2 regions of the Streptomyces sp. NPDC015130 genome follow, and region 2 is predicted to be linked to the other one. Evidence: predicted binding sites of a transcription regulator. Region 2 holds the regulator's gene; the other holds the start of a gene.
What was found. The regulator HrcA, encoded in region 2, represses chaperone genes, less so after heat shock. The targets are predictions, from matches to a motif close to TTNGCACTCNGNNNNNCNGAGTGCNAA.

Region 1 (15,478 bases), on a different contig from region 2:
TACGTCCCTGAAGCGGGGCCGCACGCCCACCCGCTTCTCCGCCTTCACCATCAGCCCCACCCGGCCCACCGTGAACGGCAAGATGACCGTCTCCGGAACCGTCCAGCGCAAGGTCGGCGGCATCTGGAAGCCGCTCGCCGGAACCAAGCTGACCCTGCTCTTCAAGCCCAGGAACGAGAGCACGTGGTACTGGGTGACCAAGAGCGTCACCACCGACAGCAGCGGCCGGTTCAACTACCGCGCCACCGCCTACGGAGACGGCTCCTGGGCCATGTACCTCAACAGCACGGGCACCTACTTCTACAGCGACACGAAGGCGATCTACATCGATGCGCGCTGACCTCCGCCCCTCCCGCGCCCTGACGGCGGGCCTGGCCGCGGCCGCCCTCGCCGCGACGACCCTCGCCGTCACCGCCGCGCCCGCCACGGCGGCCGACCCGCTCGTCGGCATCGGCCGGGCCCTGACCGACGACACCCAGCGCGGCATCTTCCAGGTCACCGCCTGGACCGACGCCCCGTCCGCCAGGATCACCAAGGTCTCGGCGAAGGTCCGGCAGGGCGACACCGTCCTCGTCGACATCCCGACGCTCCCGGGGGTGGTCGACCCCTGGAACCCCTCGGCCCCCGCCAACACCTTCCGGCTGCCCGACGCGGCCGTGCTGAAGCTCGTCGAGGACGGCGGCCGCATCCCGGCCCTCGGGACGTACGCCATCGACGTCACCGCCACCGACTCGCTCGGCAACAAGCAGACCCGGACCGACGCCGGGCAGCTCGACTTCCGGCTCCGCCCCGAGATCACCCTCGTCCCCACCAAGCCCACGTACGCCGACCGCAACGCCCGACCCTCGGGCACCGTCGTCGGCGTCCAGCCCGGCTCCGGGGACCGGGTCGCGGTGACCGGCCTGCCGGTGACCGTCGAGCGGCTCGACCCGCCGCAGGACGGGACGCAGAGCCCGGCACAACAGGCGGTCACCGACACGGCCGGCCGGTTCACCTCGCCACCGTTCCCGATCTCCAGCGAGGACCTCGGCAGCCCGTCCCTCAGCTTCCGGACGACGGTCACGGCCGACAGCCCCGAGGTCCACGGCACCGTGACGCAGTACCTCAGCGTCTACGAGCACGTGCCGCGCAAGGTGGCCGTCACCGCCACCGCCGACAAGAAGCGGGCGCTCGACGGGCAGACCGTGACTGTCAGCGGCCGGATGACCGACCCGGCCGCGGCCGGCGCCCCCGTCGCGAACCACCAGGTGCGCGTGCGGCTCGGCGGCCCCACCTACGGAACGGGCCCGAGCGCCGTCGTCCGGACCGGCGCGGACGGCCGGTTCACCGCGCGGCTCGTCGCCGTCGCGGGCAAGGAGTCGGGCAACTGGTTCGTCGAGTCCCCCGACCGGTACGTGAGCTTCCCGGATCTCCACGGCGCGCTGGCCATCCCGCTGGACTCCCGCACCGACATCCGCACGTACGGGCTCTCCGCCGACGGCCGGGTCACGGTCTCCGGCACCTTCGGCGCCCGGTACGTGGCGGAACCGAACTTCACGGAGGCCCAGTTCATCCGGCTGGAACAGCTCGTCGACGGCGGCTGGAAGGCGATCGCCTGGGGCAGCGTGAACTCGGCCTACTTCAACGAGTTCACGGCCTCGGCGGCGAGCCGGGGCGGCTACTTCCGGCTCCGGCACCTCACCACCGACCAGTTCGCCGAGTCCAGCACCGGCACGCTGCGGCTCACCCGCCTCGACACCCGGATCGTCTCCCTGAACGCCGGCCCCGAGCCGGTCGCGAAGGGCGGGTACGTGACGGTCACCGGCGGGCTCCAGCACTACACGGACTACAACTGGCGCGCGTACGCGAACGCTCCGGTCGTCCTGCAGTTCCAGCCGCGGGGCTCCACCACGTGGAAGCAGATGGCGACGGGCCGGTCGAACGCGAACGGCAACGTCTCCCTGAAGGCGAAGGTCACCGGGGACGGCTCCTGGCGCATCCGCCACTACGGCGACAGCAAGCACTTCAACACCCCGGCCTCGGCCGGCGGTGACTACGTCGACATGCGCTGACGGCAGCGCACGGCGTCACGCCCGAGGGCGGCACCCCCCTTCCGGGGAGTGCCGCCCTCGTTCGTGCTGAGCTTCGCGTTCAGCGATGAACCACCGATCCCGGAGGATCAGAAGTCCATGTCACCGCCCGGCATGCCGCCGCCGGCCGGCGCGGACGCCTTCTCCGGCTTGTCGGCGATGACGGCCTCGGTGGTGAGGAACAGCGCGGCGATCGACGCGGCGTTCTGCAGCGCGGAGCGCGTGACCTTCGCCGGGTCGATGATGCCCTCGGCGATGAGGTCGACGTACTCGTTGGTCGCGGCGTTCAGGCCGTGGCCGACGGGCAGGTTGCGGACCTTCTCCGCGACGACGCCACCCTCCAGGCCGGCGTTGACGGCGATCTGCTTCAGCGGGGCCTCCAGGGCCAGCTTCACGATCGCGGCACCCGTGGCCTCGTCGCCCGTGAGGTCACCCTCGAGCTTCTCGAAGACGTTCGACGCCTGGAGCAGGGCGACGCCACCGCCGGCGACGATGCCCTCCTCGACGGCCGCCTTCGCGTTGCGCACGGCGTCCTCGATGCGGTGCTTGCGCTCCTTGAGCTCGACCTCGGTCGCGGCACCGGCCTTGATGACCGCAACACCGCCGGCGAGCTTCGCCAGGCGCTCCTGCAGCTTCTCGCGGTCGTAGTCGCTGTCCGAGTTCTCGATCTCGGCGCGGATCTGGTTCACGCGACCGGCGACCTGCTCGCTGTCACCGGCACCGTCGACGATGGTGGTCTCGTCCTTGGTGATGACGACCTTGCGGGCGCGGCCCAGCAGGTCGAGACCGGCCGACTCCAGCTTGAGGCCGACCTCCTCGGAGATGACCGTGCCGCCGGTGAGGATGGCGATGTCGTTCAGCATGGCCTTGCGACGGTCGCCGAAGCCCGGGGCCTTGACGGCGACGGACTTGAAGGTGCCGCGGATCTTGTTGACGACCAGGGTCGACAGGGCCTCGCCCTCGACGTCCTCGGCGATGATCAGCAGGGGCTTGCCCGACTGCATGACCTTCTCCAGGAGCGGGAGCAGGTCCTTCACGGAGGAGATCTTGGAGTTGACGATCAGGAGGTAGGGGTCGTCGAGCGACGCCTCCATGCGCTCCATGTCGGTGGCGAAGTACGCCGAGATGTAGCCCTTGTCGAAGCGCATACCCTCGGTGAGCTCCAGCTCCAGACCGAAGGTCTGGGACTCCTCGACGGTGATGACGCCTTCCTTGCCGACCTTGTCCATCGCCTCGGCGATGAGCTCGCCGATCTGGGTGTCGGCGGCGGAGATGGAGGCCGTGGAAGCGATCTGCTCCTTGGTCTCGACATCCTTCGCCTGCTCGAGGAGGGCGCCGGAGACGGCCTCGACGGCCTTCTCGATGCCGCGCTTGAGGGCCATGGGGTTGGCACCGGCGGCGACGTTGCGGAGGCCCTCGCGGACGAGCGCCTGGGCGAGGACGGTGGCGGTGGTCGTACCGTCGCCGGCGACGTCGTCCGTCTTCTTGGCGACTTCCTTGACCAGCTCGGCGCCGATCTTCTCGTACGGGTCCTCGAGCTCGATCTCCTTGGCGATGGAGACACCATCGTTGGTGATCGTGGGGGCGCCCCACTTCTTCTCGAGGACGACGTTGCGGCCCTTGGGGCCGAGGGTGACCTTGACGGCGTCAGCGAGCTGGTTCATGCCGCGCTCGAGACCGCGCCGGGCCTCCTCGTCGAACGCGATGATCTTGGCCATGTGAAGTGGTCCTCCCGGACATGGGGTGGATAACGCTCCAGGACCGCGCCGATGCCCGCGACGGACGGCCTGCGAGCCCGGCGGTTCCTTGCCCCACCTGGCCGCGGGCCTCATCTGCCCGATCCTCGTAGTAGCACTCTCACCTTCCGAGTGCTAACGCCAATGATTAGCACTCGCCCTAGGAGAGTGCAAGCGACTCTCGGGTTTCGGGCGGCTCCACGCCACGCCCGGGAGCGCGTGCGGGAACACGCGAGGGGCCCGCGTCCCCTCAGGGATGCGGGCCCCTCGACGGCGTTGCGTCGGTGGCCGATCGCGCCGCGCTCAGACGGCGAGCTTGACCATGTCCGCCTGCGGACCCTTCTGGCCCTGCGAAATCTCGAACTCGACCCGCTGCCCCTCTTCGAGGCTGCGGTAGCCATCCATCTGGATCGCGCTGTAGTGGACGAAAACATCCGCACCACCGTCGACCGCGATGAAGCCGTAGCCCTTCTCCGCGTTGAACCACTTGACGGTGCCCTGAGCCATGCCTAACTCCCCTATTACTGGCCCTTGCGCGGGAACCGCACTTCGCGGACCCGGGTCAGACCCTGCGCCGGAAGCGCGTCGACCGCCGCTGAATGTATCTGCCCAACTGCCCTCTGCAACAGGTCATTCGACCGAGAATTCTGGGCAGCCCGGAAAGGGGAATTAGGGAGAATCCCCGGAGTTCCGGGGCAAGTCGGGCCCGGCAAACCGCGCAGAACGTACACAACGCACACGCACTTTGGCTGCTTCCAGACGTGCGGAGACGCATTCTCATATGCGCCCGGCATGAGCAGCGGAGGGGACTTCCCCAACTCTACCCCGCTCAACCATGCAGAATTGCCCCTTCCGCTTTATGGCGCGGAAGGGGCAATTCAAGAAAGACGGGACAGCGCGGGAGGGCGGAGGGGGTGTCGGCCCCCTCCGCCGTGACCGGCGATCAGCCTCCGGCGACGGCCGGGATGATCGAGACGCCGGCGCCGGCCGGGGTGGCCGTCTCCAGGCCCTGCTCGAAGCGCACGTCGTCGTCGTTCACGTAGACGTTGACGAAGCGGCGCAGCTTGCCCTGGTCGTCCAGGACGCGGGCGGCGATGCCCGTGTGGTTCTTCTCCAGGTCCGCGATGACCTCGGCGAGGGTCGCGCCCTCGGCCTGGACCTCGGACTGACCGCCCGTGTAGGTGCGGAGGATGGTGGGGATGCGGACGTTCACGGCCATGTCTTCGTAGCCTTTCAGTGGGCCAGGCCGGCGTCGCGGAACGCGTCCAGGCTCGGGCGGATGGTGACGGTCGCCTGAGAGGTGTCGGCCACCGCGTCCAGGGTCTTGAGTCCGTCGCCGGTGTTGAGCACGACGGTGGTCAGGTTCGGGTCGATCAGACCCGCCTCGACGAGCTTCTTCGTGACGCCGACGGTCACGCCGCCGGCGGTCTCGGCGAAGATGCCCTCGGTCTGGGCGAGCAGCTTGATCGCCTCCACGACCAGCTCGTCGTTCACGTCCTCCACGGCGCCGCCGGTGCGGCGGGCGATGTCGAGGACGTAGGGGCCGTCGGCCGGGTTGCCGATCGCGAGCGACTTGGCGATCGTGTTCGGCTTCTGCGGGCGGACGACGTCGTGGCCGGCCTTGAAGGCGGCGGAGACCGGGGAGCAGCCCTCGGCCTGCGCGCCGAAGATCTTGTAGGGCTTGTCCTCGACGAGGCCGAGCTTGATGAGCTCCTGCAGACCCTTGTCGATCTTGGTGAGCTGGGAGCCGGAGGCGATCGGGATGACCAGCTGGTCGGGGATGACCCAGCCGAGCTGCTCGCAGATCTCGTACGCGAGCGTCTTGGAGCCCTCGCCGTAGTACGGACGGAGGTTGACGTTCACGAAGCCCCAGCCCTCGCCGAGCGGGTCGCCGATGAGCTCCGAGCAGAAGCGGTTCACGTCGTCGTAGTTGCCCTCGATGGCGACGAGGTCACCGCCGTAGACACCGGCCATGACGACCTTGCCCTGCTCCAGGTCGTGCGGGATGAAGACGCAGGAGCGGAAGCCGGCGCGGGCGGCGGCGGCGCCGACGGCGCCGGCCAGGTTGCCCGTGGAGGAGCAGGAGAGGGTGGTGAAGCCGAAGGCGCGGGCGGCTTCGATGGCCTGCGCGACGACCCGGTCCTTGAAGGAGTGGGTCGGGTTGCCCGAGTCGTCCTTGACGAAGAGCTTGCCGGGGGCGACGCCGATCTCGCGGGCGAGGTTGTCGGCCTGGACGAGCTTGGTCCAGCCCGGGTTCAGGTTCGGCTTCTCGGCGACGTCGGCGGGGACGGGCAGCAGGGGGGCGTAGCGCCAGATGTTGGCGGGGCCGGCCTCGATCTGCTTGCGCAGCGCCTCGGGGTCACCGGTGGGCAGGTCGTACGCGACTTCGAGCGGTCCGAAACAGAGTTCGCAGGCGAAGATCGGACCGAGTGCGAAGACTTCACCGCATTCGCGACAGGAGAGTCCTGAAGCGGGACCGAGGTCGACGGTGGTGGCAGAGGCGACAGTCTGTACAGCCATGGAGGCGAGGCCCTTTCTCCTCATCTTTCCCATGACGAACTTTTCGTCATGAGACGGATTTGGCACCTTCCCTAGCCGGGGACCTCGCTGGAGGACGAGACAAACCGACTGGAGGGTTGCCGGGGCTTCAACGGGCCGTTTCCCTCTGCCCCTCTGGATGAGCGGTATTCGATTGTGAAGCGCGGTGGACTTTCGTTCCTGCGCTCCGACGCGGGCGGCACCCCGACGTGCATCGGGCATCCGCGTTGTTCAAGACTGTAACCGAAGGCCCTGGCGCTTGGACGGGCCGTCCGTACCGCGAGATGGAGATCACGTGCTGGAAGAGGTGGAGCGCTGGCTGGACCGGCGGTCCTGGTCCGTGGCCGACCGGCCGATGGAGCGGATCCTCGCCGCCAAGCGGAACACGACGGTCAGCGTGGTGCTTCCCGCGCTGAACGAGGAGGCGACGGTCGGGGACATCGTCGCCGTGATCCGCCGCGAGCTGATGAGCGAAGCCGTGCCCCTCGTGGACGAGCTCGTGGTGATCGACTCGGGCTCCACCGACCGCACGGCGGAGGTCGCCGCGGCGGCCGGGGCGCGCGTGGTCGCGCGGGACGAGGTGCTCCCCCGGATACCCGCCGTCCCCGGCAAGGGCGAGGTCCTGTGGCGGTCGCTCATGGTGACGAGCGGGGACGTCGTGTGCTTCGTCGACGCGGACCTGCGGGACTTCTCCGCGGACTTCGTGACGGGGATCGTGGGCCCGCTGCTCACGGACCCCGGGATCGACTTCGTCAAGGCGACCTACGACCGCCCGTTCGGCGCGGAGTCCGATGAGCTCGCCCCCGGCAAGACCCCCGCCCAGGGCGGTCGTGTCACCGAGCTGGTGGCCCGCCCGCTGCTCAACCTGCACTGGCCGCAGCTGGCCGGTTTCGTGCAGCCGCTCGGCGGCGAGTACGCGGCCCGCCGCTCGCTCCTCGAACGCCTCCCCTTCCCGGTCGGCTACGGGGTGGAGCTGGGGCTGCTCGTCGACGCCCTGCACACGGTGGGCCTGGACGCGCTCGCCCAGGTCGACGTGGGTGTGCGCAAGCACCGCCACCAGGACGAGCGGGCGCTGGGCCGGATGGCCGCGGCCATCTACCGGACGGCGCAGCTGCGGCTCTCGCGCGGGCACCTGGTGCGGCCGCGGCTGACGCAGTTCGAGCGGGGCGAGGACGGGTTCACCCCCCGGACCTACGCGGTGGACACGGAGGAGCGGCCGCCGATGGTCGACATCACGGAGTACACGCGCCGCCGCGTGGCGTAACGCCCGTATATGATCCGCTTTGCCTACATTGCCCTTTTATGCGCTTCAGACAACATCACCCGGGCAGGGTCCTGGCGGCCATCGGCCTCACCGCGGGCACGCTCGTGTCCGCGGTGGCCGCTCCGGCCGCGGCCGACGTGGTCGAACCCTTCGGCAAGCGGTACGGCGAGTCCCTCTACGGCGACTTCACCACGATCGGCAACACGGTCATGGGCTGTCCCACCGAGCTCCCCGGCCCGGCCGCGCGCTGCGCGGCCGCGGCGAGGGGTGAGGGCTCCGACGACAACAACGCGTTCGTGATGCGGAGGATCGACGCCGCCGGCCTGTCGGCCGGGGGCGGCGCACCCGACTTCGGCTCCAGCACCGGCCACGTGAAGATCCCGGCGGGCGCCGAGGTCGCGTACGCCCGACTGTTCTGGGGCGGCAACGACGGCACGTACAAGGGGCCGGGCGGGGCGCAGCTCCGGCGCTGCGACATCTCGGGCGCCGACGTCACGGCCTCGCCCGGCGACCCGGCGACGACCGCGCCGGTGATCAGGGTGGGGACGGGGGCGGCGACGCCGGTCTCGATCGACAGCATGGTCGCCGACCCGGCCGACACGAGCGGCCCGCACTACTACACGGGCGAGTCGGACGTGACGGCCGCCTTCGCGGGCGTCTCGGGGACGGACGCGCAGGTCGCGGTGGGCAACGTGTGGGCGCCGAACGGCCGGGGCTGCGTGGCGGGCTGGTCGCTGACCGTCGTCCACCGCTTCCCCGGCCCGGACCCGGTCCGCGCCCCGGAGCGGCGGAACGTGTACGTCTACGGCGGCCACGTCCTGCAGCGCTCGAACTCCCCCGCCACCACCGTCACCGTCGACGGCTTCCGCCGCGGCCCGGGCACGGTCCGGGCGGGCGTGACGGCGTACGAGGGCGACCGGAACGCCCCGGGCGACAGGTTCCTGGTCGACGGCAGGAACGTCACCGAGGCCGCCTCCGGGAACACGGACGACTTCTTCGTCGGCCAGGACGAGGGCGCCGTCGCCCCCGCGCTCGCGAACAACCTGAGCATCGACGCCAAGACCTTCGACCTCCCCGCCGGCGCCGTCCCGCAGGGCGCGACCTCGGCCGACCTGACCTTCGCCACGAACGGCGACACCTATGTGCCGTCCGGCCTGGCCCTCTCGGTGCCGGTGCCCGACCTGGAGATCACCAAGACGGCGAGCCCGCGCACGGTGAAGCCGGGCGACACCCTCACGTACACGATCACCGCGAGGAACACCGGCCCGCTCGACCACCCGAACGCCGCGTTCGGCGACGACCTCACCGGGAACCTCGACGACGCCGACTACAACGGGGACGTGAAGACGGACCTGGGCACGGTCTCGTACGAGAAGCCGAGGATCGGGTACGTGGGCACCATCCCGGCCGGGAAGACCGCGACCGTCACGTACTCGGTGACGGTCAAGGACCCGGCGACCGGGGACGGCAGGCTCCGCGGCAGCGTGCAGGTGAGGACCCCGCGCTCCAACTGCGGCGCCGGCAGCGAGGACCCGTCCTGCGCGGCGGCCCCGGTGCTCGACAGGCCGGAGAGCCCGAAGCCGACGCCCCCGGCCCCCACGGGCCCGACGCCGGGCGAGCCGTCGACGGGCCCGTCGGAGCCCGAGGCCCCGTCCGCCTCCCCCACGGCGAGCGCGCCCGCCCCGGCCCCGCCGGCACCGGGCCCGCAGGGCGGCTCCGGCTCCGACCTCGGCTCCGGCTCGGGCTCGGACGCCGGCTCCGAGGCCGGCTCCCGCTCCGGCTCGATGGCGGAGACGGGCGGCAGCGGCGAGCGGCTGTGGCTGCTCGGCGCGCTCGGCGTGGCACTCGCTGCGACGGGCCTGGTGGCGAAGGCGGCGATGCGTGACCACCACGACCGCTGACCCGCGCACACGCTCCGTGGCCGGATCGGCCCGTCTCGTATACGTACGTTTGAGCGTTTACGGGACGGGCTAGGTTCGCCACATGGCTACTGTGCTCGTGGCATCGAACCGAGGTCCTGTCTCGTACAAGCTCGGCGAGGACGGCACGCTCACCCCGCGCAGGGGCGGCGGCGGCCTGGTCTCGGGCCTGAGCGCCGTCTCCGCCGACGACTCGCAGGAGAGCCTGTGGGTGTGCGCGGCGCTCGGCGAGGGCGACCGGGAGGCGGTGCGGCGCGGGGTCGGCGAGCCGGGCGTGCGGATGCTGGACATCCCCCCGGACGTGTACGCCGACGCGTACAACGGCATCGCGAACTCGGTCCTGTGGTTCCTCCACCACCACCTGTACGACATCTCGCGCGAGCCGGTCTTCGACGCGGAGTTCCGGCGCCGCTGGGAGTCGTACCGCGCCTACAACCGCGCCTTCGCGGAGGCCCTGGCCGCGGAGGCGTCCGAGGGCGCCGAGGTCCTGGTCCAGGACTACCACCTGGCCCTGGTCCCGGGGATGCTCCGCGACCTGCGCCCCGACCTCCGGATCGCCCACTTCACGCACACGCCGTGGGGCTCCCCCGCCTACCTGGGCATGCTCCCGGACGACATCCGCGAGGAGCTGGTCTGGGGGATGCTCGGCGCGGACGAGCTGGGTTTCCACACCTGGCAGTGGGCGGCGGCGTTCGTCTCGGGCGCGTCCATGGACACGGAGCGCGGGGTGGCGCAGGGCCTGTCGCCGACCGGGACGCCCTGGCGGGGCGTGGAGCACCTGCGCTACGGGGTCGGGAAGGGCCGCACCACGGTCCGGGCCTACCCGCTCGGCGTCGACGCCGAGGAGCTGCGCGCCCTGGCGCACCGCCCCGAGGTGGACGAGAAGCTCGCCGCCCTCCGGGCCGAGGTCGGCGACCGCAGGACCATCGTCCGCGTCGACCGCACCGAGCTCTCCAAGAACATCCTGCGCGGCCTCCTGGCCTACCGCGAGCTCCTCACCACCCACCCCGAGTGGCGCGACCGGGTCGTCCACCTGGCCTCGGCGTACCCCTCGCGGCAGGACCTGGAGTCGTACCGCTCGTACACGGCGGCGGTGCGCACGCTCGCGGAGGAGATCAACACCGAGTTCGGCACGGCCGGCTGGCAGCCGGTCCTGGTCTCGGTGCAGGACGACTTCCCCCGCTCCCTCGCCGCCTACCGGCTCGCGGACGTGGCCCTGGTGAACCCGGTGCGCGACGGCATGAACCTGGTCGCGAAGGAGATACCGGTGGTCTCGGAGGCGGGCTGCGCGCTGGTCCTGTCCCGGGAGGCGGGCGCGTACACGGAACTGCGGGACGACGCCCTCACGGTGAACCCCTTCGACGTGTCGGAGACCGCGGAGGCCCTGCACACGGCCCTGTCGATGCCCCCCTCGGAACGCTCCGACCGCACGAAGCGCCTCGCGGCGGCGGCGACGGCCCTCCCGCCCCAGCGCTGGTTCCTGGCCCAGCTGGAGGCCCTGCGGGAGCCGATGCAGCCGCCCGCCTGAGCCGGGGGACGCCCCTCAGGCGGGCCGGTTCCGCTCCCTGCCCCAGGCCGCCAGGGGTTCGAGGGCGTCGGTGAGGCGCATGCCGTCCTTCGTCAGCGCGTACTCGACGCGGGGCGGGACCTCGTCGTACGCGACGCGCTCCACGATGCCGTCCGCCTCCATCTCCCGCAGGTGGGAGGCGAGGACCTTCTCGGTGATGCCGGGGACGATGCGGCGCAGCTCGCCGAAGCGGCGCCGCGTGCCGCCGCTCAGCGCCCACAGGATGAGCACCTTCCACTTCCCGCCGATGACCTCCATCGCGGCGTCGATCCCGCAGACGTGCCCGTCCTCGTCTCCGGGCCGGTTCAGCGTCGCCATCTGTCCACCCTCCTGACCTGCTCGCTCACCTCAGGGTAACCACCCACTTCCAAGTGGGTACTTGAGCGGCCCGGGGCCCTCGCCCAGCCTGGTGGCATGACAGCGAACACCGGAGAGAAGACCCCCGTCACCCTGCTCGGACTCGGCGCGATGGGCACCGCCCTGGCCGGTGCCTGGCTCGCCGCCGGTCACCCCCTCACCGTCTGGAACCGCACCCCGGCCCGCGCGGCCGGGCTCGTCGCCGAGGGCGCGAAGGGGGCCGGCAGCGCCGCCGAGGCGGTCGCCGCGAGCACGCTGGTCGTCGTCTGCCTCCTGGACGACGCCTCGGTCGGCGAGGCCCTCGCCGAGGCCGACCTGACGGGCAAGGACCTCGTCAACCTCACCACCACGACCCCGGAGCAGGCCCGCGCCCGCGCCGACTGGGCCCGCGAGCGCGGCGCCCGCTACCTGGACGGCGGGATCATGGCCGTACCGCCGATGGTCGGCGTCCCGGAGGCCGGCGGGTACGTCTTCTACAGCGGCTCCGCCGAGCTGTTCGAGCAGCACCGGGAGACCCTGGCCGTGCCCGTCGGCACCCGGTACGTCGGCGCGGACGCCGGCCACGCGGCCCTGCACGACGTGGCGCTGCTCAGCGGCATGTACGGGATGTTCGCCGGGATCCACCACGCCTTCGCCCTGATCCGCAAGGAGGACATCGACCCGGTCGAGTTCGCCCCGCTGCTCGCCGACTGGCTCGCCGCGATGTCCCAGGGCGTCCACCTCGCCGCCGACCAGCTGCGCAGTGGCGACTACACGAAGGGCGTCGTCTCCAACCTGGCCATGCAGGTGGCCGGCACGCCCACCTTCCTCGCCACCGCCGAGCAGCAGGGCGTCAGCACCGAACTGCTGCGCCCCTACTTCGACCTGATGGCCCGCCGTCTGGCGGAGTCGAGCGGCGACGAGGACCTGACGGGCGTGGTGGAGCTGCTCGTACGGGGAGAGTGACGGGCGGCGGGAGAGGACGCGGGACGGGCGGGGAGGGTGACGGCACGGTCGGCCCTCCCGTACTACTCCCCTCCCGTACTGCTCCCCTCCCGTACCGCCCTCGCCAGGTCCGTCAGGAACTCCACCACGCCCGGCGGGCCCGCCACCGAGAGGTCCGCGCGGTCGGCGAGTTCCGGGACCTCGGCCGAGCCGCTGCGGACCAGGAGGCCGGGGACGCCGTCCGAGCGGAGCTTCTCCACGGCGGCGAAGGCGGGCAGGTCGCCGAGGTCGTCGCCCGCGTAGAGCACGGACCCGGCGCCCACCTCCCGTACGTACTCCGCGAGCGCCACGCCCTTGTCCATGCCCGGGGGCCGCAGCTCCAGGACCATGCGGCCGGGCTCCAGGACGAGGCCGTGGTGGGTGGCGAGGTCGCCGAGCGGACCCTTGAGGGCCTCGAAGGCGCCCTCCGGGTCGAGGGCGCGGCGGGTGTGGACGGCGACCGCCCGGCCCTTCTCCTCGATCCAGACGCCCGGCCAGGCGCCGGCCCGGTCGAGGAAGCCGGGGAGTTCGGCGCGGACGGAGGCCACGCCCGGGTGCGGGGCGGCGGCCCGGACGGTGCCGCTGACGGCGTCCCAGCGTTCGGCGCCGTAGTGGCCGAGGACGACGAGGTGTTCGAGGCCGGGGACTCCGGCGAAGCCGCCGTAGCGGACGGCGACCCCGGCGGGCCGGCCGGTCACGACCGCGACGGAGGCGACCTCGGGCGCGAGGGCGGCGAGGGCGGCCACGGCACCGGGGTGGGCGCGGGCCTGTTCGGGGTCGGGGACGATCTCGGCGAGCGTCCCGTCGAAATCGAGGGCGACGACGGCTTCCGCGGGCCGCGCGAGGAGCGCGGCCAGACCGTCGCGGCCGGCGGAGGTGGTCGGGTGCGGCAGGCTGCTGACCATGTTCACGACCCTACCGACGCGGGGCGTCCGCGTCAGCGTGGCCGGGGTCACCGGTGCCGAGCCCTTGCGGGCCCGGGGCGTCCCTACCGCCGCCGCTGCCTCTCCTCCCGCACCCGGCGCAGCCGGTTGACGGTCACCGGGTCGTGGGCGAGGGCGCGCGGGTCGTCGAGGAGGGCGTTGAGCAGCTGGTAGTAGCGGGTCGGGGAGAGGCCGAGGCCCTCACGGACGGCCCGCTCCTTGGCGCCGGGGCCGGGCCAGGAGCGGCGCTCGACGGCGAGCACGGCCCGCTCACGCTCGCCGAGCCCGCTCGCGCCGGGGAGCGCGCCGTCATCGGCTTCGACGCTCGCGCCGCCCGCTGCCCCCTGCTCTTCGGTCATAGGACCAACCTATTACTCGGCGTTCTCGGCCGCCGTCGCCGCCCGTCCGATCGTGCCCAGGACCTCGGAGGGCCGGCCGTCGGGGGTGACGGCCTTGCCGATGTTCTGCTTGACGTTCTCGCTGACCGTGGCCCACGAGGTCTTGCCGACGGGCGGGAGCTGGGAGTCCGGGAGGCCCTTGAGGAACTCGCGGAGGTTCGCGTACTCGGGGTCGGTCTCCATGCGGGCGGAGGCGCTGACGGTGACCGGCAGCAGGTCGTTGTCGCCGGCGAACTTGAGGACGTTCTCGTCCTCGAAGACGAAGTTCAGGAACTCGCCGATCTCCTTGCGGTGACCGTTCTGCTTGAAGCCCATGATCCAGTCGGCGACGCCCATGGAGGTCCTGGGCTTGCCGTCGGCGCCGGGCAGCGGCACCTGGCCGACGTCGACGCCCTTCTTCTCGGCCTCCTTGACCAGCGAGGGGTGGCCGTTGAGCATGCCGACCTCGCCCGCGGCGAAGGCGGCGAAGGCGGTCTTGCGGTTGAGCTTGCCGGGGGCGACGGGCCCGGTGAGGCCCTTGCCGACGAGGTTCTTCTTGAGCCAGTCGAAGGTGCGGACGTTCGCCTCGGAGTCGACGGCGTAGTGGTCGCTGGCGTCGGTCCAGCCGCCGCCGCCGCTGAGGAGCCACATCAGGGCCTCGGCCTGGGCCTCCTCGGGGCCGAGCGGCAGCGCGAAGGGGGTGGTGACGCCCTTCGCCTTGAGCTTCTCGGCGGCGGCGGCCAGCTCGTCCCAGGTGGTGGGGGCCTCGGCGCCGGCCTCCTCGAAGAGGGCCTTGTTGTAGAAGAGCGGCCGGGTGGAGGCGACGAAGGGCAGCCCGTACTGGGTGCGCTTGGTCTCTCCGGCGGCGACGAGCGGCGCGAGGAAGTTGGCCTGGACGGGTATGGAGAGGATCTCGTCGGCGGAGTAGAGCTCGCCGGCGGCCGCGTAGTCGGCGTAGGCGCCGATCTGCGCGATGTCGGGGGCCTCGTCGGCCTTGACCATCTCGGCGACCTTGCGGTCGACGTCGTCCCAGGAAACGATCTGCACCTCGACCTTCACGCCGGAGTGCTTCGCCTCGAAGGCGGTGACGAGGTCGGCCCAGTACTTCTTGGTCGTGTCCCCGCCGTTCAGGTCGTAGTCGGCGGCGACCAGTCTGAGGGTCACGTCGCCGGAATCGCCCTCCAGGACGCCGCAGCCGGTGACCGTGGCGGCCAGTCCGAGTGCGGCGGCGGCCGCGGTCAGTCCAAGGAATCGTCGCCGCTGCACGGCCTCATCCACCTCTTTGCTCGTCGTTGAGCTGTTCCAGCGCTGCTTCGGGTTGCGTTTGCGCTGCATTTGCACGGTATTCGCGCCGCTGTGAGCTGCATGTTCACTCCCAGCAGGCCCGCAAGTCTCTCCCGTCACCCGGCATGAGGTCTACACCACTCGGGTATCACTTCCGCAACACAGCCGGGACCATGGCCCCATGACGGGTCCCGAATTTGTATCCGTACGCAACAATCCTCGGCAGTGGACTAGACCTTTTGGGTCCTCGCGCGCCAAACTGTCCTCCGTGAGACACGTCATCGCCCTGGATGTGGGCGGCACCGGCATGAAGGCCGCCCTCGTCGGGGCGGACGGCACCCTGCTCCACGAGGCCCGCCGCGCCACCGGGCGCGAGCGCGGCCCCGAGGCGGTGGTCGAGACGATCCTCGGCTTCGCGGAGGACCTCCGCGCCCTCGGCCAGGAGCGGTACGGCGAGCCCGCCGCGGCCGCCGGAGTCGCC
Region 2 (15,478 bases):
AAGAAGGACCTGTTCAAGACCTCCGGCGGCAAGTACATCGCCCCGACCGAGGTCGAGGGCCAGTTCAAGGCCGTCTGCCCGTTCGTCTCCAACATCGTGGTCCTCGGCGCCGACCGGAACTACTGCTCCGCGCTGATCGCCCTCGACGAGCCCGCCATCCTCGGCTGGGCCGCCGAGCAGGGCCTCGCCGGCAAGACGTACGCGGAGGTCGTCGGCGCCCCGGAGACCGAGAAGATGGTCCAGGGATACATCGACCGCCTCAACGAGAACCTCCAGCGCTGGCAGACGATCAAGAAGTTCCGGCTGCTCCCGCGCGACCTCGACGTCGAGCACGGCGAGCTGACCCCGTCGCTGAAGATGAAGCGGCCCGTCGTGGAGCGGACCTACCAGCACCTCATCGACGCGATGTACGAGGGCGCGCGCGAGGCGTAGCCACGGTCGTCCCCAGGTCGGTGCGGCTGTTGTCCACAGGCCGGCGGTCCACCTCGGGCGGTACGGGACAATGGGCTCATGCCTTCCGTACTGCCCGATGGTGAGAACGTCCCCGACGACGGGGCGCTGCCCCCGCACGCCCTGGAAGGGGCGGGGGAGCGGCCCCTCGGGTTCTACCTGCACGTGCCGTACTGCGCGACCCGCTGCGGCTACTGCGACTTCAACACGTACACCGCGAGCGAGCTGCGCGGTGCCGGTGGCGTGCTCGCCTCCCGGGACAACTACGCCGGGCAGGTCGCCGAGGAGATCCGGCTGGCCCGGAAGGTCCTCGGCGACGACCCCAGGCCCGTGCGGACCGTCTTCGTCGGCGGCGGCACGCCCACGCTGCTCGCCGCCGGTGACCTCGTACGGATGCTGGGGGCCATCCGCGACGAGTTCGGACTCGCGGACGACGCCGAGGTGACGACGGAGGCGAATCCGGAGTCGGTGAACCCCGCGTATCTCGCGGAGCTGCGGGAGGGCGGGTTCAACCGGATCTCCTTCGGCATGCAGAGCGCCAAGCAGCACGTCCTGCAGATCCTCGACCGCACCCACACGCCCGGCCGCCCCGAGGCCTGCGTCGCCGAGGCGCGGGCCGCCGGGTTCGAGCACGTCAACCTCGACCTGATCTACGGCACGCCCGGCGAGTCCGACGACGACTGGCGGGCCTCCCTCGACGCGGCCATCGGTGCCGGGCCCGACCACGTCAGCGCGTACGCCCTGATCGTCGAGGAGGGGACGCAGCTCGCGCGCCGCATCCGGCGCGGCGAGGTGCCGATGACCGACGACGACGTGCACGCCGACCGGTACCTGATCGCGGACGCGGCCTTCGAGGAGGCGGGGTTCTCCTGGTACGAGGTGTCCAACTGGGCCACCTCCGAGGCCGGGCGCTGCCTCCACAACGAGCTGTACTGGCGCGGCGCCGACTGGTGGGGCGCGGGGCCCGGCGCGCACTCGCACGTGGGCGGGGTGCGGTGGTGGAACGTGAAGCATCCCGGGGCGTACGCGGCGGCTCTCGGGGCCGGGAAGTCGCCCGGTGCCGGGCGGGAGCTCCTCGCGGCGGAGGACCGCCGGGTGGAGCGGATCCTGCTGGAGCTGCGGCTGCGGGAGGGGTGCCCGCTGGATCTGCTGAAGCCCGCGGGGCTGGCGGCTGCGGGGAAGGCGCTGGGGGACGGGCTCCTCGACCCCGGGTCGTACGAGGACGGGCGCGCGGTGCTGACCCTGCGGGGCCGGCTGCTCGCCGATGCGGTGGTGCGGGACCTGGTGGACTGAGGTCCGGGGGCCGAGCAGCCTGGGCCCGGCAAGGGGCGGCGCCGTCCGTGGGCCGCCCCCTGCCGTGACGTCGCTACGGCGCCGTGACGAAGTCGATCAGTTCTTCGACCCTGCCCAGGAGCTGGGGCTCCAGGTCCTTGTAGGACGTGACCTTCGACAGGATGTGCTGCCAGGCCGCGCCCGTGTTGGGGGGCCAGCCCAGGGCTCGGCACACCCCCGTCTTCCAGTCCTGGCCGCGCGGCACCGTCGGCCAGGCCCTGATGCCCACCGAGGACGGTTTCACCGCCTCCCAGACGTCGATGTACGGGTGGCCGACCACCAGGACGTCCGGGGACGTGACCTGCGCGGCGATCCTGGACTCCTTCGAGCCCGGGACCAGGTGGTCCACGAGGACGCCCAGTCGGGCGTCCGGGGCCGGGCCGAACTCCGCCACGATCCCCGGCAGGTCGTCGACGCCCTCCAGGTACTCGACGACCACGCCCTCGATCCGCAGGTCGTCGCCCCAGACCCGCTCCACGAGCTCGGCGTCGTGCCGGCCCTCCACGTAGATCCGGCCCGCCCGCGCCACGCGCGCCCGCGCGCCCGGGACGGCGACCGAGCCGGAGGCCGTACGCGTGGGGCGTACCGGGGCCGCCGGGGCCGGGCGGACCAGGGTCACGACCCGGCCCTCCAGGAGGAAGCCGCGCGGCTCCATCGGGAACACCCGGTGCTTGCCGAAGCGGTCCTCCAGGGTGACCGTGCCCGCCTCGCAGCGGATCACCGCCCCGCAGAAGCCCGTGGCGACCTCCTCCACGACGAGATCGGGGTCGGCCGGCACCTCGGGAACGGGCTTCGACTTCTTCCAGGAAGGAGTCAGATCCGGGTCGTAGCTGCGCATTCGGGCGACGTTATGACACCGCGAAGCGGCGTGCCAGTTCCTCGCGCTGTGTCCGTACGAACGTGGCGTCCACCACGGCCCCGTGGCCCGGCACGTACACCGCGTCCTCGCCGCCGAGCGACAGCAGCCTGTCCAGCGCGTCCGGCCAGCGGGCCGGGATCGCGTCCGGCCCCGCCTGCGGCTCGCCCGACTCCTCCACCAGGTCCCCGCAGAAGACGACCTCCCGCTCCCCGGGGACGAAGAGCGCCAGGTCGTGGCCCGTGTGGCCCGGGCCGAGGTTCGCCAGGAGCACCTGCCGGCCGCCCAGGTCGAGCGTCCACTCGCCGGAGACCACGTGCCGCGGGGCCACCAGGACGTCCACCGCCTCCGTCGCCGCGGCCGCGTCGAGCCCGTGCCGCACCGCGTCCGCGCGCAGCGCCTCCCGGTCCCGCGCGCGGGCCAGGAGGTCGTCCGAACCGACCGCGCCGAAGACCTCCGCGCCCGCGAACGCCGCCGTCCCGAAGACATGGTCGAAGTGCGGATGGCTCAATGCGATGTGCGTCACTCTTCGGCCGTCCGTCAGCGCCGCGATCCGCCCGCGGAGCTCGGCGCCCTCCGCGAGCGAGGAACCCGTGTCGTACAGCAGCAGCGCCTCCGCCCCCACGACAAGGCCCACCGTGGCGTCCCAGCCGGGCAGTCGGAGCCTGCCGACCCCGCGCGCCAGTCGCTCCCACCCGTACGCTTCCCAATCGACGTCCATGGGGCGACGCTAGCCGGTGCGCGCCCGCCTCCTTGCCAGGAGCGTTGCCCGCCGCCGTACACTGGCCGGGGGATTGCTGGCACTCGGGCAGGGCGAGTGCCAAAAGCGGAGCAACCGGAACGACGACGACAGCTGGAGGTGCGCACGAATGCTCAGCGAACGCAGACTCGAGGTCCTGCGCGCCATCGTCCAGGACTACGTCGGGACGGAGGAGCCGGTCGGCTCGAAGGCGCTCACCGAGCGCCACAAGCTCGGCGTCTCGCCCGCGACCGTCCGCAACGACATGGCGGTGCTGGAGGAGGAGGGGTACATCGCCCAGCCCCACACCAGCGCCGGACGCATTCCGACCGACAAGGGCTACCGGCTCTTCGTCGACCGGCTGGCCGGCGTCAAGCCGCTGTCGACGCCCGAGCGGCGGGCCATCCACAACTTCCTCGACGGCGCGGTCGACCTCGACGACGTCGTCGGCCGTACGGTGCGGCTGCTCGCGCAGCTGACCCGTCAGGTCGCCGTCGTCCAGTACCCCTCGCTGACCCGTTCGACCGTCCGGCACGTGGAGCTGCTCGCGCTGGCCCCGGCCCGCCTGATGCTCGTGCTCATCACGGACACCGGCCGCGTCGAGCAGCGTGTCGTCGACTGCGCCGCGCCCTTCGGCGAGACCTCCCTCGCCGACCTGCGGGCCCGGCTCAACAGCCGGGTCGTCGGCCGCCGGTTCGCCGACGTGCCGCAGCTGGTGCAGGACCTCCCCGAGTCCTTCGAGGAGATCGAGGACCGCGCCACGGTCTCGACCGTGCTCGCGACCCTCCTCGAAACGCTCGTGGAGGAGCACGAGGAGCGGCTGATGATCGGCGGCACCGCCAATCTGACCCGCTTCGGACACGACTTCCCCCTGATGATCAGGCCCGTCCTGGAGGCCCTGGAGGAGCAGGTCGTGCTCCTCAAGCTGCTCGGCGAGGCCAAGGAATCGGGCATGACCGTACGCATCGGGCACGAGAACGCCCACGAGGGGCTGAGCTCCACCTCGGTCGTCTCGGTCGGTTACGGTTCGGGCGGCGAAGCAGTCGCCAAACTCGGCGTGGTCGGACCGACCCGCATGGACTACCCCGGAACGATGGGAGCGGTACGCGCAGTGGCACGTTACGTCGGACAGATCCTGGCGGAGTCGTAAGTGGCCACGGACTACTACGCCGTACTCGGCGTGCGCCGCGACGCTTCCCAGGACGAGATCAAGAAGGCTTTCCGGAGGCTCGCTCGCGAGCTGCACCCGGACGTCAACCCTGATCCGAAGACGCAGGAGCGCTTCAAGGAGATCAACGCCGCCTACGAGGTCCTCTCGGACCCGCAGAAGAAGCAGGTCTACGACCTCGGCGGCGACCCCCTGTCGGCCTCCGGCGGTGGTGGCGCGGGCGGCTTCGGCGCGGGTGGCTTCGGCAACTTCTCCGACATCATGGACGCCTTCTTCGGCACGTCCCAGCAGCGCGGTCCGCGCTCGCGGACGCGCCGCGGCCAGGACGCCATGATCCGCCTGGAGATCGACCTCAACGAGGCGGCCTTCGGCACCACCAAGGACATCCAGGTCGACACGGCCGTCGTCTGCACCACCTGTTCGGGTGAGGGCGCGGCGCCCGGCACGTCCGCGCAGACCTGTGACATGTGCCGCGGCCGCGGCGAGGTCTCCCAGGTCACGCGGTCCTTCCTGGGCCAGGTCATGACCTCCCGGCCCTGCCCGCAGTGCCAGGGCTTCGGCACCGTCGTCCCGACCCCGTGCCACGAGTGCGCGGGCGACGGCCGGGTCCGGTCCCGCCGCACGCTCACCGTCAAGATCCCGGCCGGTGTCGACAACGGCACCCGGATCCAGCTCGCGGGCGAGGGCGAGGTCGGCCCCGGCGGCGGCCCCGCCGGAGACCTGTACGTCGAGATCCACGAGATCCCGCACGAGACGTTCCAGCGGCGCGGCGACGACCTGCACTGCACGGTGACCATCCCGATGACGGCGGGCGCGCTCGGCACCAAGGTGCCGCTGCAGACCCTCGACGGCATCGAGGAGATCGACATCCGCCCGGGCACGCAGTCCGGCCAGTCGGTCCCGCTGCACGGCCGTGGCGTCACGCACCTGCGGGGCAACGGCCGGGGCGACCTGATCGTGCACGTCGAGGTGCAGACCCCGGGCAAGCTCGACGCGGAGCAGGAGCGGCTCCTGCGCGAGCTGGCCAAGCTCCGCGGCGAGGAGCGCCCCACGGGCCAGTTCCAGCCCGGGCAGCAGGGCCTGTTCTCGCGTCTGAAGGACGCGTTCAACGGGCGGTAAGGCAGCAGGGCCTGTGCTCTCCGGCGGCTGAAGGACGACTTCGGCGGGCGGTGGCAGGCGAGGGGCAAGGGCGGTACCCGTGGTTCACGGGTGCCGCCCTTTCCCGTCCCGCCCACCGATTCGGCCCGCCGACACGCTCATGAAACGATGCCCGTATGTCCACCACCGCACTGAACGATCTCTTTCGGTTTCCGATCGTGCAGGCCCCCATGGCGGGTGGCGCTTCCTGTCCCGAGCTCGTCGGAGCCGTCTGCGAGGCCGGTGCGCTCGGCTTCCTGGCCGGCGGGTACAAGACGGCCGGAGGGCTGTACCAGGAGATCAAGCGGGTACGCGGGCTGACCTCGCGGCCCTTCGGCGTCAACCTCTTCCTGCCGCCGGGCGGCCCGCACGCCGACCCCGCCGCCGTCGAGGTCTACCGGCACCAGCTCGCGGGCGAGGCGACCTGGTACGACACCTCCCTCGGCGAGGCCGACGAGGGCCGTGACGACGGGTACGACGCCAAACTGGCGATCCTCCTGGAGGACCCGGTCCGCGTCGTCTCCTTCACCTTCGGCTGCCCCGCCCCCGAGACGCTCGCCGCCTTCGCCCGTGCCGGAACGTTCACGCTCGTCACCGTCACCTCCGCCGAGGACGCCGTCGCCGCCCAGCAGGCCGGGGCGGACGCCGTCTGCGTCCAGGGCGCCGAGGCGGGCGGCCACCAGAGCACGTACCGCGACGACCCGGCCGACGACGGCACCCCGGGGACCGGGCTCCTCGCCCTCGTCACCGAGGTCCGCGAGAGCGTCGCGCTCCCGATCGTCGCCACCGGCGGGATCATGCGGGGCGCGCAGATCGCCGCCGCGCTCGCCGCCGGGGCCGACGCCGCCCAGCTCGGCACCGCCTTCCTCCCCTGTCCCGAGTCCGGCGCGCACCCGCTGCACAAGCGGGCCCTGACCGATCCGCTGTTCACCCGGACCGCCTTCACCCGGGCCTTCTCCGGCCGGCCGGCGCGCGGGCTCGTCAACCGCTTCATGCGGGAGCACGGGCCGTACGCCCCCGCCGCCTACCCCGAGGTCCACCACCTCACCGCCCCGCTCCGCAAGGCCGCCGCCACCTCCGGCGACGCCCAGGGCATGGCCCTGTGGGCCGGGCAGGGCCACCGTCTCGCCCGCGAACTCCCCGCCGGGCAGCTCGTCGAGGTCCTGACCGCCGAACTCGACACCGCACTCTCCGACCTGGCTCACAGGAGCGCCTCATGACCGCACCCGTCTTCGTCGTCGACACCATCCCGGACACCCGGCTCTTCGTCCTGGACGGGCCCGAGGGCCGCCACGCCGTCTCCGTGAAGCGGCTGAACCCGGGGGAGGACGTCGTCCTGACCGACGGCCGGGGCCGCTGGGCCGACTGCGTGGTCTCCGCCGCGGAGGGCAAGGACCGGCTGACGGTGGAGCTCTCCACCGTGCACGAGGACCCCGCGGAGGAGCCGCACGTCACCGTCGTCCAGGCGCTGCCCAAGGGCGACCGGGGCGAACTCGCCGTCGAGACCATGACGGAGACCGGCGTCGACGCGATCGTGCCCTGGGCCGCCGCCCGCTGCATCACCCAGTGGAAGGGCGACCGCGGCCTCAAGGCGCTCGCCAAGTGGCGCTCCACCGCCCGCGAGGCGGGCAAGCAGTCCCGCCGCACCCGATTCCCCGAGGTCGCCGACCTGATGACGACCAAGCAGGTCGCCGCGCTCCTCGCGGCCGCCGACTTCGCCGGCGTCCTGCACGAGGACCGCGAGCACGGCAGCGACGCGCTGGCCACCGTGGAACTGCCCGCGAAGGGCTCGATCGTGCTGGTCGTCGGCCCCGAGGGCGGGGTCTCCCCGGACGAGCTCGCGGCCTTCGAGGCGGCCGGGGCGAAGCCGTACCGGCTGGGCCGCAGCGTCCTGCGCACCTCCACGGCGGGTACGGCGGCGACGGCCCTGGTCCTGGCGCGCACCGGCCGCTGGAGCTGACCGCACCGGGCCGACCGGGGCCCGGGGGTCTGTCACGTCCGCCGCGTCCCCCCGCGTCCGGCGGGGTGCGGACGTGTTTTTGCCGGAACCCGGTGGACGGCCGCCCCCGGGTCCTTCATAGGGTGGCCGCATGGCCGACGAGTCCCCTCTGATCCGCAGTCTGCGCACCGCCGTTGCCGCCGCGCCCGGTGACGTGCCCCTGCGCCTCCACTTCGCCGAGCTGCTCCTTTCCGAGGGGCGCAACGAGGAGGCCGTCGCGGAGGCGGCCGTCGCCCTCCAGCACGCGCCCGGGGACGCGGACGCCCGCGCGCTGATGATGCGGGCGATGGGCGTGCCCTCGGGTCCGGTGCCGGAGCCGGGCCCCGTGCCGGTGCAGCCGCCCGTGCCCGAGGAGCCCGCGGCGCCGGAGGCGGCGCCCGCGCAGCCCGAGGCGCCCGCCCCGTCCGCCCCGGCGGAGTCCGCCGCCGCCCCCGACTTCGACTGGGACGCCGCCGAGCAGCAGGTCCAGGACCTCGTCGGTCCCCGCTTCCTGGAGGACCCGCAGGCCGAGGGCGGCGAGGGCCTCGCCGGGGACGCCGCCGCCTGGGACGTGGACGCCCCCGGAGCCGTACGCCTCGCCGACGTCGGCGGCATGGAGGAGGTCAAGGACCGCCTGGAGGCAGCCTTCCTCGCGCCCATGCGCAATCCCGAACTGCGAAGGCTGTACGGCAAGTCGCTGCGCGGCGGCCTGCTCCTGTACGGGCCGCCCGGCTGCGGCAAGACGTTCATCGCCCGGGCCGTCGCGGGCGAGCTCGGCGCGAACTTCCTCACGGTCTCGCTCTCCGACGTCCTGGACATGTGGATCGGGGCCTCCGAGAAGAACATCCACGACATCTTCGAGACGGCCCGCCGCCAGGCCCCCTGCGTCGTCTTCCTCGACGAGCTGGACGCCCTCGGCGCCAAGCGCTCCCGCACGCACCACAGCGGCCTGCGCAACGTCGTCAACCAGCTGCTCACCGAGCTCGACGGCATCGCGAGCGGCGCCGGGAACGAAGGCGTCTTCGTGCTCGCCGCCACCAACGTGCCCTGGGACGTGGACATCGCGCTGCGCCGCCCCGGCCGCCTCGACCGCACGCTCCTCGTGCTGCCGCCCGACGCCACCGCCCGGGAGGCGATCCTCCGCTACCACCTGCGCGAGCGCCCCATCGAGGCCGTCGACCTCGGCAAGCTCGTCAAGGTCACCGAGGACTTCTCCGGCGCCGACCTCGCCCACCTCTGCGAGTCCGCCGCCGAGGCCGCGCTCCTCGACTCCGCCCGCACCGGCTCCGTACGCCTCATCACCACCAAGGACCTCCTCGGCGCGGCCAAGCAGATCAAGCCGTCCACGGAGCCGTGGTTCGCCGCCGCGCGGAACGTCGCCATGTTCGCGAACGAGGGCGGGCTGTACGACGACCTCCTCGCCCACCTGAAGCGGAAGCGGAAGCTGTGACCACCCCGACCGCGCTGCTGCGCGCCGAGGCGCTGTACGACACCGGACGGTTCGAGCAGGCCGGGGCCCTCGTCGCCCAGCACCTGGCGACCGACCCGGAGGACGCCGACGCCCTCGTCCTGCTCGCCCGCTGCCACCACCGGGCCGGCGACGCCCCGGCCGCCCTGGCCGCCGTGGAACAGGCGCTGCGCGTCCAGCCCGAGCTGCTCATGGGCTGGCTGATGCGCGTCCAGATCCTGCTGGCCCTGAAGCGGTTCCCGGACGCCGAGGCGAGCGCCCGGCACGCCGTCGAACTCGCCCCGCAGTACTGGGGCACCCACTACGCGCTCGGCACGGCCCTCGCCGAGCACGCCGAGCGCACCCGCACCCCCGGCCGCGCGCACGAGGCCTACGAGGCGGCGCGGGCCGCCGTCGCCCTCGGCCCCGAGGAGGACGCGGCGCACTTCCTGGTGGGCCTGACCGCCCAGCGCCGGGGCGACCACGCCACCGCACAGCGGGCGTACGAGACGGCCCTGCGGCTCAACCCGCAGAGCAGCGAGGCCCACAACAACCTCTCGCTGCTGCGGCTGCGCCGCCGCTGGTTCCGGCGCGGGGCCTGGACGCAGGCCGCCGAGGGCTTCGTGGCCTCCGCCGCGCTCGACCTCGACGACCGCAAGGCCCGCTACAACCTGGAGGCCATGGCCTGGAACACGGCGGCCGGCGCCCGCTGGGTGGCCCTCCTCGGCTTCATCGCCTCCGCCGTGGCGATCGCCTGGATCCCGGTCGGCGCGGGCTGGTCCGACGCGGCCGTCCCCCTTCTGCTCGGCGGCGCCGTGCTCCTGGGCGCCTGGGCCGGGTGGGCGGTCTGGATGGCCCGCCGGGTGCCGCCGCGGCTGCGCCGCCCCCTGCTCCTCGTGGCGCGCAACTGCCGTCCCGTGCTGTTCATGGCCGGGGCCGTCGGGCTCCTCGGGCTCTACTCGCTCGCCGCGCTCGCCCTGTGGTCCTTCGACTCGGGGGTGGTGAGCGGATTCGGCACGCCCCTGTTCTGGGGCGTGATCGTCACGTACTGGGTGAGCCGCTCGGCCCTGAACCGCCGCGCGCCCAAGGACTGATCGGGCGGACGGCCGTGGGTCGCGATCCTGCCGGCGGCGGCCGATAGCATTCCTGGTGGTGCGGACCCCTGTCCGCACCCGACACCACAGAGGCGAGGAGGCCCGGGCCATGGCCGGAGAGCCGCAGAGCGACTGCCTGTTCTGCAAGATCGTGGCAGGGGAGGTGCCGGCGACGATCGTGCGCGAGACGGAGACGACCGTCGCGTTCCGCGACATCAACCCGCAGGCGCCGACGCACGTCCTGGTCATCCCGCGCCTCCACTACCCGGACGCCGCCTCGCTGGCCGCCGCCGCGCCGACCGTCGCCGCCGACATACTGCGTGAGGCCGGCGAGGTCGCCGCCCAGGACAAGGTCGACGGCCACGGCTTCCGGATCGTCTTCAACACCGGCGCCGGCGCGGGCCAGACCGTCTTCCACGCCCACGCGCACGTGCTGGGCGGCCGCGGCCTCAACTGGCCTCCCGGCTAAGCCGTGTCCGTACGCGAACTGGTCGTCCTCGGGACCGCGAGCCAGGTCCCGACCCGGCACCGCAACCACAACGGCTACCTGCTGCGCTGGGACGGCCGGGGCATCCTCTTCGATCCGGGCGAGGGCACCCAGCGCCAGATGCTGCGGGCCGGGGTCGCCGCGCACGACCTCGACCGGATCTGCGTGACGCACTTCCACGGCGACCACTCGCTCGGCCTGGCCGGGGTGATCCAGCGGATCAACCTCGACCAGGTCCCGCACCCGGTCACCGCCCACTACCCGGCGAGCGGGCAGCACTTCTTCGAGCGGCTGCGGTACGCCACGGCCTACCGCGAGACCGTGAAGCTGACCGAGTCGCCGGTCGCCGCCGACGGGCCGCTCGCGGTCACGGAGGCGTTCACCCTGGACGCGCGCAGGCTCTCGCACCCCGTCGAGTCGTACGGCTACCGGGTCATCGAGCCCGACGGGCGCCGGATCCTGCCCGAGAAGCTCGCCGCGTACGGCATCAAGGGCCCCGACGTGGGCCGGATCCAGCGGGAGGGCGGCCTGAACGGCGTCTCCCTCGACGAGGTCAGCGAGGTCCGGCGCGGCCAGCGCTTCGCGTTCGTCATGGACACCCGCCTCTGCGACGGGGTGCACGCGCTCGCCGAGGGCGCCGACATGCTGGTCATCGAGTCGACCTTCCTCGATGAGGACGTCCGGCTCGCCACGGACCACGGCCATCTGACGGCCGGACAGGCGGCGGCCGTCGCGCGCGACGCGGGCGTGCGGCACCTCGTCCTGACGCACTTCTCCCAGCGCTACAGCGACCCGGGCGAGTTCGAGCGGCAGGCGCGGGCGGCCGGGTTCGACGGCGAACTGAGCATTGCCCAGGACCTCATGAGGGTCCCCGTACCGAAGAGATAGAGCACCACCCATGCACCTCCCGGTGGGCCTCCCCAAGGCCGAACTGCACCTCCACATCGAAGGCACCCTCGAACCCGAGCTGGCCTTCGCGCTCGCCGCGCGCAACGGCGTCACCCTGCCGTACGCGGACACCACCGCCCTGCGCGAGGCGTACGAGTTCAGCGACCTCCAGTCCTTCCTGGACCTCTACTACGGCCTGATGGCGGTCCTGCGCACCGCCGAGGACTTCACCGAGCTCGCCGACGCCTATCTGGAGCGGGCCGCGGCCCAGGGCGTCCGGCATGCCGAGATCTTCTTCGACCCGCAGGCCCACACCGCCCGCGGCGTCCCGATCGGCACCGTGATCGAGGGCCTCGGGGCACCCCTCGACCGGTCCGAGGAGCGGTACGGGATCTCGACCCGGCTCATCCTGTGCTTCCTGCGCGACGAGTCCGCCGAGTCGGCCCTGGCCACGCTGGAGGCCGCGAAGCCGTACCTGCACCGGATCACCGGCGTCGGTCTGGACTCGGCGGAGGTCGGCCACCCGCCGGCGAAGTTCCGCGAGGTGTACGAGGAGGCCGCCCGGCTCGGGCTGCGCCGCGTCGCCCACGCGGGCGAGGAGGGTCCCGCGGCGTACGTCCGCGAGGCCCTCGACGTCCTCGGCGTGGAGCGGATCGACCACGGCCTGCGCTGCATGGAGGACCCGGAGCTGGTCGTCCGGCTGGCCCGCGAGCGGGTGCCGCTGACGCTCTGCCCCCTGTCGAACGTCCGGCTCCGCGTCATCGACACCCTCGCCGACCACCCGCTCCGCGCGATGATGGAGGCGGGCCTGCTGGTGACGGTGAACTCCGACGACCCGGCCTACTTCGGCGGCTACGCGGGCGACAACTTCGACGCGGTGGAGGCCGCCCTGGCCCTGGAGCCGGAGCAGCTCCGGGCCCTCGCCCGCAACTCCTTCGAGGCCTCCTTCCTGGAGGACGACGAGCCCCGCCGGGCCCGGTACCTCGCGGCGGTCGAGGCCTACGACTTCGGAGCCGAGTAGTCCCGGCCGGCCCGCGCGGCCGCCCCGCCCCCCGGCGGGCGGCCGCGCGGACCGGACCGTGTCGGGCCGGACCCGCTCAGGCGCGGCAGCGGAGCAGCTCCAGCGGCGGGTTGGAGCGGAGGTCCGCCCAGAACTCCTCGCCGTACTCGCGGACACCGGACTCGGACACCGACAGCGGCACCCACTCCAGCGCGCCGAACCCGGCCGTCTTCAGGCAGTGCTCGTAGACCTCGCGGCGCGGGCACGTGGTGATGATGGTGATCGGCTCCGGGAGGAGGGCCGTGAGCCGCCCCCGGACGCCCGTCTCGATCACCTCGTCGGTCGCCTCGCAGACGAAGCCGTACTTGTCCAGCGGCGGGCCGTCGAACCGGTAGTCGGGCTTCTGGACGAGCAGGAAGAACTCCCCGCCCGGCACCAGGCTCCGGTGGATGTTGGCGCACATCCGTTCCATCTCCGCGATGTCCCCGGCGTAGTTGAGACACTGCACGCCGAGCGCGATGTCGTAGCGCCGGTCGAGGGTCCGCAGTTCGGCCACGTCGCCGACCTCGTACGAGACGCCCAGCGGGTCCCGCGCGTCGATCTCCCGGGCGGCGGCGATCATCTCGACGGAGATGTCCACGCCGAAGACCTCGGCGGCGCCGCGCCGCTTGAACTCCCTGCTGTAGAAGCCGGTGCCGCACGCCAGGTCGAGGACCGACTTCCCGGTCACGTCCCCCACCAGGCCCAGGAAGCTGGGCACCTCGCCGTAGCGCATCAGCGGCAGGGACTTGAATCCCTCGAAGGCCTCGCCGATCGCGTCGTACTGGTCCTGCACGCTCACGTGCTTCCCCCATCTACGTGTCGTCGTCCTGTGGGCGGCCACGCCGAACAGCCCTCCGGAACAGGAGGGTTGGCCGGCGGTGGTCGTGGCAGTGAGTCTGCGCCCGCCCCTTCCGGACGCCGTATTGGCGGATCGCACGAAGAAGTCGGGTGAGTGGCGCTCATATCACCCGACAGGCAGATCCGCCGCGGGAGGATCACCGCAGGTGGCGGAGGGCGGAACCGTCGCTACCCGCGGTCCGAGGGCCGCGCCAGGCGGAAGGCCGACTTCGCCGTACGGCGACGGGCCGAGGGGACGGGGAACTCGGTCACCGGCTGTTCCGGGGCGCCCATCTGCGGGACGAGCGCGGAGGAGGCCGAGGCCGTGCCCGCGAGGACGGCGGCGGGGGCGCCGCCGCGGCGCCGGACGGAGCCCGGGACGAGCGGCCGGCCGGAGGCGTGGCGGGCCACGGCCGTCATGGGCACCGCGACGAGGAGGAGCAGGGAGCAGAGGACCACGCCCATGCCCGTGTACCCGGCGCTCTCCGAGAGCAGGCTGCCGACGACGGGGCCGCAGGCCACGCCCAGGGAGGAGGCCGAGCCGACCAGGACGGCCCAGCGGCCGCGCGGGTCGAGGGAGGCGGCCAGGCCCAGGAGGTACGAGAGGACGACCGGATAGACGGCGTTCCACAGGATCTCGCCGGTCGCGAAGGAGGCCAGGCTCCCGGCGGCCGAGCTCAGGAGCACGCAGGCAGCGATGACGGCGGTGCCCACCCCGATCGGCACCGCCCGGCCGAGGCGCGAGCCGAGCGCGCCCGCCGCCGTGACCCCGACGAGTCCCGCGCCCAGCGCCGCCGCGAAGACGGCGCCGACGGCGACCTCGGAGAGGCCGGCCTGGGTGAGCCCGATCCGGCCGCTGACGCCCCAGAGCGCGTTCTGGGCGAGGGACCAGCACAGGATGCCCGCGGCGAGCACGGCCCCGGCCCGGCGGTGGGGCAGCGGGCCGGCGGGGGCGGCGGCCGCATCCGGGCGGCCGAGCCCGGAGCCCGCACGTGACGCCCCGGGCAGCCGGGCCGTCAGCGGCCACACCAGGGCCGCCGCGCAGGCGATGGCGAGCAGCGGGGGCGCGTGCCCGGCGCTCAGGTGCGGCAGCGTGAGGTAGAGGGCGCCCGCGGTCGCCGAGACCGTGAGCAGACCCAGGGACGAGGCCCGGTGCGGGTCGGGCTGTCCGGCGATCCCGGCCGCGGCGACCGCGGTCGCCGTGCCCGAGCCGAGGCCGCCGAGGACGGCGCCGGCGACCACCAGCGGCACGGAGTGGGTCGCGGCGGCGGAGCCGTACCCGACCGCCATGGCCAGGAGGCCCGCGCGGGCCGCCGTGCGGGGGCCGATCCGCTCCCCGCGCGCGGCGAGGGTGAATCCGGCGGTGGAGGAGCCGAGCAGCAGGACGGAGCCGATCAGGCCCGCCTGGGAGGGGCCGATGCCGAGCCCCGAGGCGAGGCGGCCGACGACGGTCGGCAGCAGGTACGGGGCGAGGTAACCGGCGGTGAAGAGGGCGACGAGGGCGACGAGGGCCCCCGAGCCGCGAGGCCGCGACGACATGGGCGTTCCCGGGAACGAAAAGGGAGGGTGGAGCGCCCGATGGTGCGCGGGGCACGGGGTCGCGGAACCATGTGTATCAAGCAGGTGAGTTGTCCGAGAAGGAGATGTCCGGGAGTAATGTGTGTGATCCGGGTCACCATCGGTTTGGCGTGCCGGTTTCCGGGTAACGGTCGAGCTTCCTCGTGCGTCCCACCCGTCACCTGGTCCTCATCGGGCACACTGAACTGATCCGCACCACGTTCGGGGAGCCGCCGTGAGCACAGCAAGGGGAGACCAGCCGCAACACGACGCCGGGGTCGACCCGTTGGTGTGCCTGCGCGAGCCCACCGACCCCAGCTGCGACGTCTTCCTGACCGGCACCGTCTTCCTCGACATCATCTTCACCGGCCTCGACAGCGCCCCCGTCCGCGGCACCGAGTCCTGGGCCCGCGGCATGGGCTCCAGCCCCGGCGGCGTCGCCAACATGGCCACCGCCCTCGCCCGC

Region 1: groL (chaperonin GroEL) is a predicted target of HrcA. The motif match lies at 3,954-3,980, and genes of this name have one in related genera.

What each region holds. Positions count from the first base shown of each region.
Region 1 covers NZ_JBIBVC010000005.1:401,455-416,932, forward strand. Annotated here, with positions in the region: gene ACF08F_RS13285 (hypothetical protein) at 1-340, shown strand, start outside; gene ACF08F_RS13290 (hypothetical protein) at 330-2,051, shown strand; gene groL (chaperonin GroEL) at 2,159-3,787, opposite strand; gene ACF08F_RS13300 (cold-shock protein) at 4,109-4,312, opposite strand; gene ACF08F_RS13305 (MoaD/ThiS family protein) at 4,749-5,024, opposite strand; gene thrC (threonine synthase) at 5,039-6,325, opposite strand; SAM riboswitch class I at 6,343-6,489, opposite strand; gene ACF08F_RS13315 (glucosyl-3-phosphoglycerate synthase) at 6,639-7,607, shown strand; gene ACF08F_RS13320 (DUF11 domain-containing protein) at 7,646-9,508, shown strand; gene ACF08F_RS13325 (trehalose-6-phosphate synthase) at 9,591-11,054, shown strand; gene ACF08F_RS13330 (winged helix-turn-helix transcriptional regulator) at 11,070-11,411, opposite strand; gene ACF08F_RS13335 (NAD(P)-dependent oxidoreductase) at 11,508-12,395, shown strand; gene otsB (trehalose-phosphatase) at 12,458-13,318, opposite strand; gene ACF08F_RS13345 (DUF3263 domain-containing protein) at 13,402-13,695, opposite strand; gene ACF08F_RS13350 (extracellular solute-binding protein) at 13,708-14,991, opposite strand; gene ACF08F_RS13355 (ROK family protein) at 15,266-15,478, shown strand, end outside.
Region 2 covers NZ_JBIBVC010000006.1:392,680-408,157, forward strand. Annotated here, with positions in the region: gene ACF08F_RS15615 (AMP-dependent synthetase/ligase) at 1-432, shown strand, start outside; gene hemW (radical SAM family heme chaperone HemW) at 511-1,743, shown strand; gene ACF08F_RS15625 (DUF3097 domain-containing protein) at 1,817-2,620, opposite strand; gene ACF08F_RS15630 (MBL fold metallo-hydrolase) at 2,631-3,359, opposite strand; gene hrcA (heat-inducible transcriptional repressor HrcA) at 3,508-4,527, shown strand; gene dnaJ (molecular chaperone DnaJ) at 4,528-5,664, shown strand; gene ACF08F_RS15645 (nitronate monooxygenase) at 5,820-6,902, shown strand; gene ACF08F_RS15650 (16S rRNA (uracil(1498)-N(3))-methyltransferase) at 6,899-7,642, shown strand; gene ACF08F_RS15655 (ATP-binding protein) at 7,773-9,110, shown strand; gene ACF08F_RS15660 (tetratricopeptide repeat protein) at 9,107-10,201, shown strand; gene ACF08F_RS15665 (histidine triad nucleotide-binding protein) at 10,311-10,670, shown strand; gene ACF08F_RS15670 (ribonuclease Z) at 10,674-11,576, shown strand; gene ACF08F_RS15675 (adenosine deaminase) at 11,599-12,597, shown strand; gene ACF08F_RS15680 (class I SAM-dependent methyltransferase) at 12,674-13,417, opposite strand; gene ACF08F_RS15685 (MFS transporter) at 13,645-14,994, opposite strand; gene ACF08F_RS15690 (carbohydrate kinase family protein) at 15,248-15,478, shown strand, end outside.